2 linked regions of the Limosilactobacillus reuteri genome follow. The protein of the gene in region 1 interacts with the protein of each later gene in a pairwise test. Links are inferred from orthologs where the notes say so. Each region holds a gene or a part of one and is shown in the gene's direction. Other genes may lie near its edges. The genes, in order: prmA and rplK.

Region 1 (3,539 bases):
GTGTTTTAATTGGGATTGTATTGACGCTCGTTGTTGATAAGCTTCCATTTGTTACGCGAGTGGTAATGGTAGAGATTGTCTTAATCCTTATTAATGGTATTTTTAGTATTTGGTCCGGTTATTGGATTTATAAGCACCAGCGAAAATGGGGCGAGTTATTCATTTTTCCAATCCTTTACTTGATAACTGCGTATTTCTTTATGCCCCGATATACTTATTATTTTGCCCTTGCTTACTTAGCGCTTGCGTACTTATCCTGGGCAATGCGTCAACAAAAGTAAATGCAACGCTATTTTGTTAATGTAACTCTAGCTGATGAAGTAACATTGCCATCTGAAGCAGCCCACCACTTGTTAAAGGTAATGCGCGCAGAGGTTGGAACAAGTGTTGAGCTTGTATTAGCCGACCACTGTGTTTACCTTGCGACTCTTAGTACTACAGAACCAACGGCGACATTAAAAATCAATCAGAAGTTAGATGCTGATAGTGAATTGCCAGTTTCGGTAACGCTTGCCTGCGGAATTCCAAAGACTAAAGAGAAACCAGAATTAATTGTTCAAAAGGCAACTGAATTGGGGGCAGACAAAATTGTTTTCTTCGATGCTGCTCGCTCCATTAGTCATTGGCAGGGAAATAAGCAGAAACGAAAGATCGAACGTCTGCAAAAAATAGCTGAATCAGCAGCAGAACAATCCCATCGAAATAAAATTCCGCAGGTTGAATACAGTGCAAATCTTGATCAATTGTTAGCCGATTATCCCGCTACCAAACGGATAGTTGCTTGGGAAGAATCAGCTAAACAGGGTGAAACAAGTGCTTTAGCGCAACAATTTAATGCCCTTAACCCGGGAGACTCGCTCCTTGCCATTTTTGGTCCAGAAGGTGGATTAACGGAAAATGAAATTGCTAAAATGAATGAAGCTGGCGTGGTAGCATCAGGTTTAGGACCACGAATTCTACGAACTGAAACAGCACCTTTATATTTCATGGCGGCTATCTCATATGCAATGGAATTGTCATAAATGGATTGGATAGCAATAAAGGTAATAACTTCTAGTGAGGCTGTTGAAGCAGTTAGCTATATTTTGACGGATATGGGAGCACAAGGCGTTCAAATTGAAGATGCCGCTGATTTTGCAAACTTACATGAGGGAAAGTATGGGGACCACGGTGAATTTATTGATCCATCATCAATTCCGCACCGAAAAAATGGCGCAGCAGTATCTGGATATTTCCCACAAAACGTATTTGTTCCTGAACTATTGCCAACTATCCATCAACGAGTAGCAAAATTAAGGGATTATGGCCTGAATCCAGGAGAAAATGATGTCTCAGCAGCGACTGTCGATAATCAACAATGGGCAACGGTTTGGCAAAAATATTATCACCCATTAAGAGTAACGGATCAGTTAACGATTGTTCCGCAATGGGAAGAATATGAGCCAGCAGATCCTCAAGAAAAATTAATCTTTCTTGATCCAGGAATGGCTTTTGGTACCGGAACTCATCCAACTACTCGTTTAATGCTAGAGGCCCTTGAAAAAACAATTGTTGGTAATGAATATGTAATCGATGTCGGGACAGGCTCTGGTGTTTTAAGTATTGCCGCCAAGCACTTAGGGGCAGGAAAAGTTGATGCTTATGATATTGATGAAGTAGCTGTCAGCTCAGCAAAAAAGAATCTTGCACTAAACCCGGTCGCTAAAGATATTAAGGTTGGCGTAAATAGCCTATTAGATGGGATCCATACCCAGGCAGATTTGATTGTTGCTAATATTCTTGCGGAAATCATCGTGCCTCTTATTCCTCAAGCATATGAAAATCTTAAGCCAGGTGGCAAATTCCTTGTTTCTGGAATTATCGATGATAAGGCTCCGTTGATTCGTCAAAAGTTGCAAGAGCAAGGATTTATAATTGACGATGAACAGCAGATGAAGGACTGGTACGGAATGATTACCCACAAGCCAATCGAGGTGAAATAAGTGGTTACCATTCTGAATCGAACTAAGCAGTTTATGCGCGACAATGATTTAATGTATAAAAAAGAGTACATTCGGCCAATGATGACACCCCAACACGTATATGTGTTCCGCTTTGGTAAACACAGACTAAATAATCGGGTAATTGTTCGTTATTCCCATACTTGGACCGGACGATTAAAAATTAACGAGATTGATGTTCGGTTGCATCACCAACATCATCCCCGTATTTTCTTGACTGAGTCCGACTTAATCGATTACTTAAGTCATCATTTAGAAAAAGAAAAGAAACGCGAACAAGAACGACCACATATTAGTAAAGTTGATAATGAAAATGATTAGGTGAGTCTCTTAATTGCTATTCTTATCTGCTGGTTGCTATGGAAGATTGGGGTTTTAACGGTTAAGTTCATTGGCCTAATCCTTCTTATTCTATTAATTGGAACATTAATTCATGTTTTACTTTGGCCAGCGATCCTTTTAGCAGTCATTATCTTAGGAGCAGGATTATTCACTAACTAAATGTCTAAGAATCATCAAAAAGTTGTTCTTGTTGGTGACGGTGCTGTCGGTTCAAGTTACGCCTTCGCAATGGCACAACAAGGAATTGCTGAAGAATTTGCTATCGTTGATATTATTAAGGAACGGACTGAAGGGGACGCAATGGACCTTGAAGACGCTACTGCCTTCACCGCTCCTAAGAACATCTACTCAGCAGATTACGACACTTGCAAAGACGCTGATTTAGTTGTTATTACTGCTGGTGCTCCACAAAAGCCTGGTGAAACTCGTCTTCAATTAGTTGATAAGAACTTGAAGATCATTAAGTCCGTTGTAGAACCAATCGTTAAGTCTGGTTTTGACGGAATCTTCTTAGTTGCAGCTAACCCAGTTGACATCCTTACCTATGCTGTTCAAAAGCTTTCTGGCTTCCCTAAGAACAAGGTTGTTGGTTCAGGTACTTCACTTGATTCCGCACGTCTTCGGGTTGCTCTTGGTAAGAAGCTTCATGTTGACCCTCGTGATGTTATTGCTAACATTATGGGTGAACATGGTGATTCCGAATTTGCTGCTTACTCAAGTGCTACTGTTGGTGGCAAGCCATTACTTGACATCGCTAAGGATGAAGGCATTTCAGAAGATGAATTACTTAAGATTGAAGATGATGTTCGTAACAAGGCATACGAAATCATTAACCGCAAAGGTGCTACCTTCTATGGTGTTGCCACTGCTTTAATGCGGATTTCAAAGGCTATTCTTCGTGATGAAAATTCTGTTCTCCCTATCGGTGCCCCAATGAACGGTGAATACGGACTTAACGACCTTTACATCGGTACTCCAGCTGTTGTTAATGCTTCTGGTGTTGCAAAGGTTATTGAAGTTCCACTTAACGACCGTGAAAAGAAGGCTATGGCCGACTCTGCTAAGCAATTGGAAGAAGTTGCTAAGAACGGTATGGCAAAGTTACAAGGTAACAACTAAATGGAAGATCGAGAATTAGTAATGTTTTGGCTCGCAGGTGATCATAAGTTAGCAATTCGAAAGGGGCTTACTTCGGCA
Region 2 (3,000 bases), 330 kb from region 1 along the record:
TATGTACTAGAAGATAATCCATATGGTGAAATTCGTTTTGCTGGCCAACATGTACCAGCAGTTAAGTCATTTGATAAATCGGGTCATGTCCTTTACATGAGTACATTTTCAAAGACATTAGCACCAGGATTTCGTTTAGGATGGTTGGTTGCTGATGAAGATGTGGTTAATAAATTAACGGTCCTTAAGCAATCAGCTGACCTCCATACAGATAATTTAGCTCAATTCGCGGTTGCCCAATTCTTTGCTGACAACGATGTGGATGCCCACGTTAAAGAAATTAGTGATTTATATGGCAAACGTAAAGATTTAATGCTTGAGGGAATTAAAAAGTACTTCCCAGAAGGAGTTAAATATACGAATCCTGAAGGCGGTATGTTCTTATGGGTAGAAGTTCCTGGCGTTGACGATACAGTAGAGTTATTTAAGGAATGCCTTGAACATGATGTAGCCTTTGTTCCAGGCGATCCGTTCTTTGCTGGTGAAGCTCAACCTGGTGCTTTCCGCTTGAACTATTCAAATATGAAAGAAGACCAGATTGAAGTTGGTTTAAAACGTTTAGGAGCGGCCTTAACAGCTGCAGTTAATAAGTAAATGGCTAAAAAACGTGGTAAGAAGTACCAAGACGCGCTCAAGAAAGTTGACAGCAAGAAAGAATACGCTGTTAAAGACGCTGTCCAATTAGTAAAAGATATTGCCTACGCTAACTTCGACTCTACTATCGAAGTAGCATTTAACTTAAACGTTGACACAAAGCAAGCTGACCAACAATTACGTGGTGCCGTTGTTTTACCAAATGGTACTGGTAAGGATCAAACAGTTATTGTTTTCGCTAATGGTGAAAATGCTAAGGCTGCTCAAGAAGCTGGTGCTGACTTTGTTGGCGACGATGATTTAGTAGAAAAGATTCAAGACGGTTGGCTTGACTTTGATGTTGCAATTGCAACACCAGACATGATGCCTAAAGTAGGTCGTTTAGGACGTGTCCTCGGACCTAAGGGCTTAATGCCAAACCCTAAGACTGGTACTGTTACGATGGACGTAGCCAAGGCTGTTTCTGATGCCAAGGCTGGTCAAGTAACTTACCGGACTGACCGTGATGGTAACGTTGCTGTACCATTCGGTAAGGTTTCATTTGATACTGACAAGTTAGTTGAAAACTTGGCTACTTTAGAAGATATTGTGGCTAAGGCTCGTCCAGCTTCAGTACGTGGAACATACATCAAGCACGCTTCCATTTCTTCAACATTTGGACCAAGTGTTACGCTTGATTTAACCACATTTTAAGTGGCAAAGAAAGTAGCTAACATTGTCAAGTTGCAAATTCCTGCCGGTGCCGCTACACCAGCTCCACCAGTAGGTCCTGCACTTGGACAAGCAGGTATTAACATTATGGGCTTCACTAAGGAATTCAACGCACGGACTGCAGACCAAAAGGGTATGTTGATCCCAGTTGTAATTACTGTATATGAGGACCGTTCATTCGACTTCATTACTAAGACGCCACCTGCTGCTGTCTTACTAAAGAAGGCCGCTGGTGTTGAACATGGTTCCGGTGAACCTAACACAAACAAGGTTGCTTCAGTAACGAAGGACCAAGTTAAGGAAATCGCTGAAACTAAGATGCAAGATCTAAACGCAGCTGACGTAGAAGCAGCTATGCGCATGATTGAAGGTACTGCTCGTAGCATGGGCTTCACTGTTGAAGACTAAGTGGAATCACATGAAAAACGTTGGTATGTGCTCCATACCTACTCTGGTTATGAAAACCGGGTTAAAAGTAACTTGGAATCACGGGCTCAATCAATGGGAATGGAAGACTACATTTTTCGCGTAGTTGTTCCTGAAGAAGAAGTTCGCCAGGTTAAGGACGGTCAAGCAAAAGAAACAATTGAAAAGACATTCCCAGGCTATGTTTTGGTTGAAATGGTAATGACTGACCAAGCTTGGTACATTGCTCGTAATACTCCCGGCGTAACTGGTTTCTTAGGATCTCACGGTGGTGGTTCCAAACCAACCCCATTGCTTCCTGAAGAAGTTGATCGGATTATGAAACGGATGGGAACCGAAACAACTGTTAGTGACATTGATGTTAAGGAAGGCGATACTGTAAAAGTTATTGCGGGATCCTTTGCAAATATGACTGCCAAGGTTGTAGAAGTTGATCACGAAAAGCAAAAGATTAAGGCGACTGTTGAAATGTTCGGTCGTGAAACGGCTGCTGAATTAGGCTTTGATCAGATTGATACATTTTAGATGCACTTAATTCGATTTATTAAGAGTGTTAACCACGAAATGAAGCTAGTTGTATGGCCAACAGCTAAAGAGAATCGTCGTGATACGACTATTGTTGTTTCATTGACTCTGTTCTTCGTACTATTCTTTGCTCTGTTTGATTGGTTAATTCAATTAATGATGAAACTCTTTGTTTAAATGTCCCAGAAAAAAGTAGCATTGGAATGTACAAAGTGCGGTGCGCGTAATTATACGATTACCGCTAACCCTCAACGACAAGAACGATTAGAATTACGTAAGTTCTGTAAACATTGCGGTGAGTATACTATTCATCGTGAAAGCAGATAGATGAAAAATGAGAATACGGATTTTATTATTGGCCGACATCCAGCTGTGATGGCACTAAAATCTGACCAAGAGATCAATAAAGTTTTTATTCAGTCGGGGTTAAAGGCCGATGCTATTTCCCAGATTGTTAAATTAGCGAAGGAACGCCACTTAGTAGTATCGAATGTTCCTAAGAATAAATTGGACTTGATGACTGACCGACAAAATCACCAGGGGGTTGTGTTAGCTGTAGCAGCATACCAATATGCAACTATTGATGACCTCTTTGATAACGCGGCTAAGCATGACGAAGATCCATTTTTCCTTATTCTTGATGAACTAGAGGATCCGCATAATTTAGGTTCAATCATGCGAACTGCTGATGCCGCTGGTGTTCATGGTATTATTATTCCACGCCGGCGAGCAGTAGGATTAACT

What was found.
Region 2: the proteins of prmA (region 1) and rplK interact in binary tests that used the Escherichia coli proteins (3 or more experiments, as listed by UniProt). The link is inferred for Limosilactobacillus reuteri from one-to-one orthologs.

The regions. Positions count from the first base shown.
Region 1 is NZ_CP059275.1:904,574-908,112, forward strand. The notes cover bases 3-3,002. They hold prmA (50S ribosomal protein L11 methyltransferase), read left to right. Parts: upstream 3-1,022; coding sequence 1,023-1,982; downstream 1,983-3,002. Other genes in these bases: HHK02_RS05300 (hypothetical protein), read left to right, coding at 3-281; HHK02_RS05305 (16S rRNA (uracil(1498)-N(3))-methyltransferase), read left to right, coding at 282-1,022; HHK02_RS05315 (hypothetical protein), read left to right, coding at 2,016-2,321; HHK02_RS05320 (hypothetical protein), read left to right, coding at 2,322-2,501; HHK02_RS05325 (L-lactate dehydrogenase), read left to right, coding at 2,502-3,002. Also shown: more of HHK02_RS05300, read left to right, coding at 1-2; more of HHK02_RS05325, read left to right, coding at 3,003-3,461; HHK02_RS05330 (hypothetical protein), read left to right, coding at 3,462-3,539. UniProt on the Escherichia coli protein: Methylates ribosomal protein L11.
Region 2 is NZ_CP059275.1:1,235,609-1,238,608, forward strand. It holds rplK (50S ribosomal protein L11), read left to right. Parts: upstream 1-1,287; coding sequence 1,288-1,713; downstream 1,714-3,000. Other genes in the region: HHK02_RS07365 (aminotransferase-like domain-containing protein), read left to right, coding at 1-594; rplA (50S ribosomal protein L1), read left to right, coding at 595-1,287; nusG (transcription termination/antitermination protein NusG), read left to right, coding at 1,714-2,256; secE (preprotein translocase subunit SecE), read left to right, coding at 2,257-2,433; rpmG (50S ribosomal protein L33), read left to right, coding at 2,434-2,583. UniProt on the Escherichia coli protein: Forms part of the ribosomal stalk which helps the ribosome interact with GTP-bound translation factors.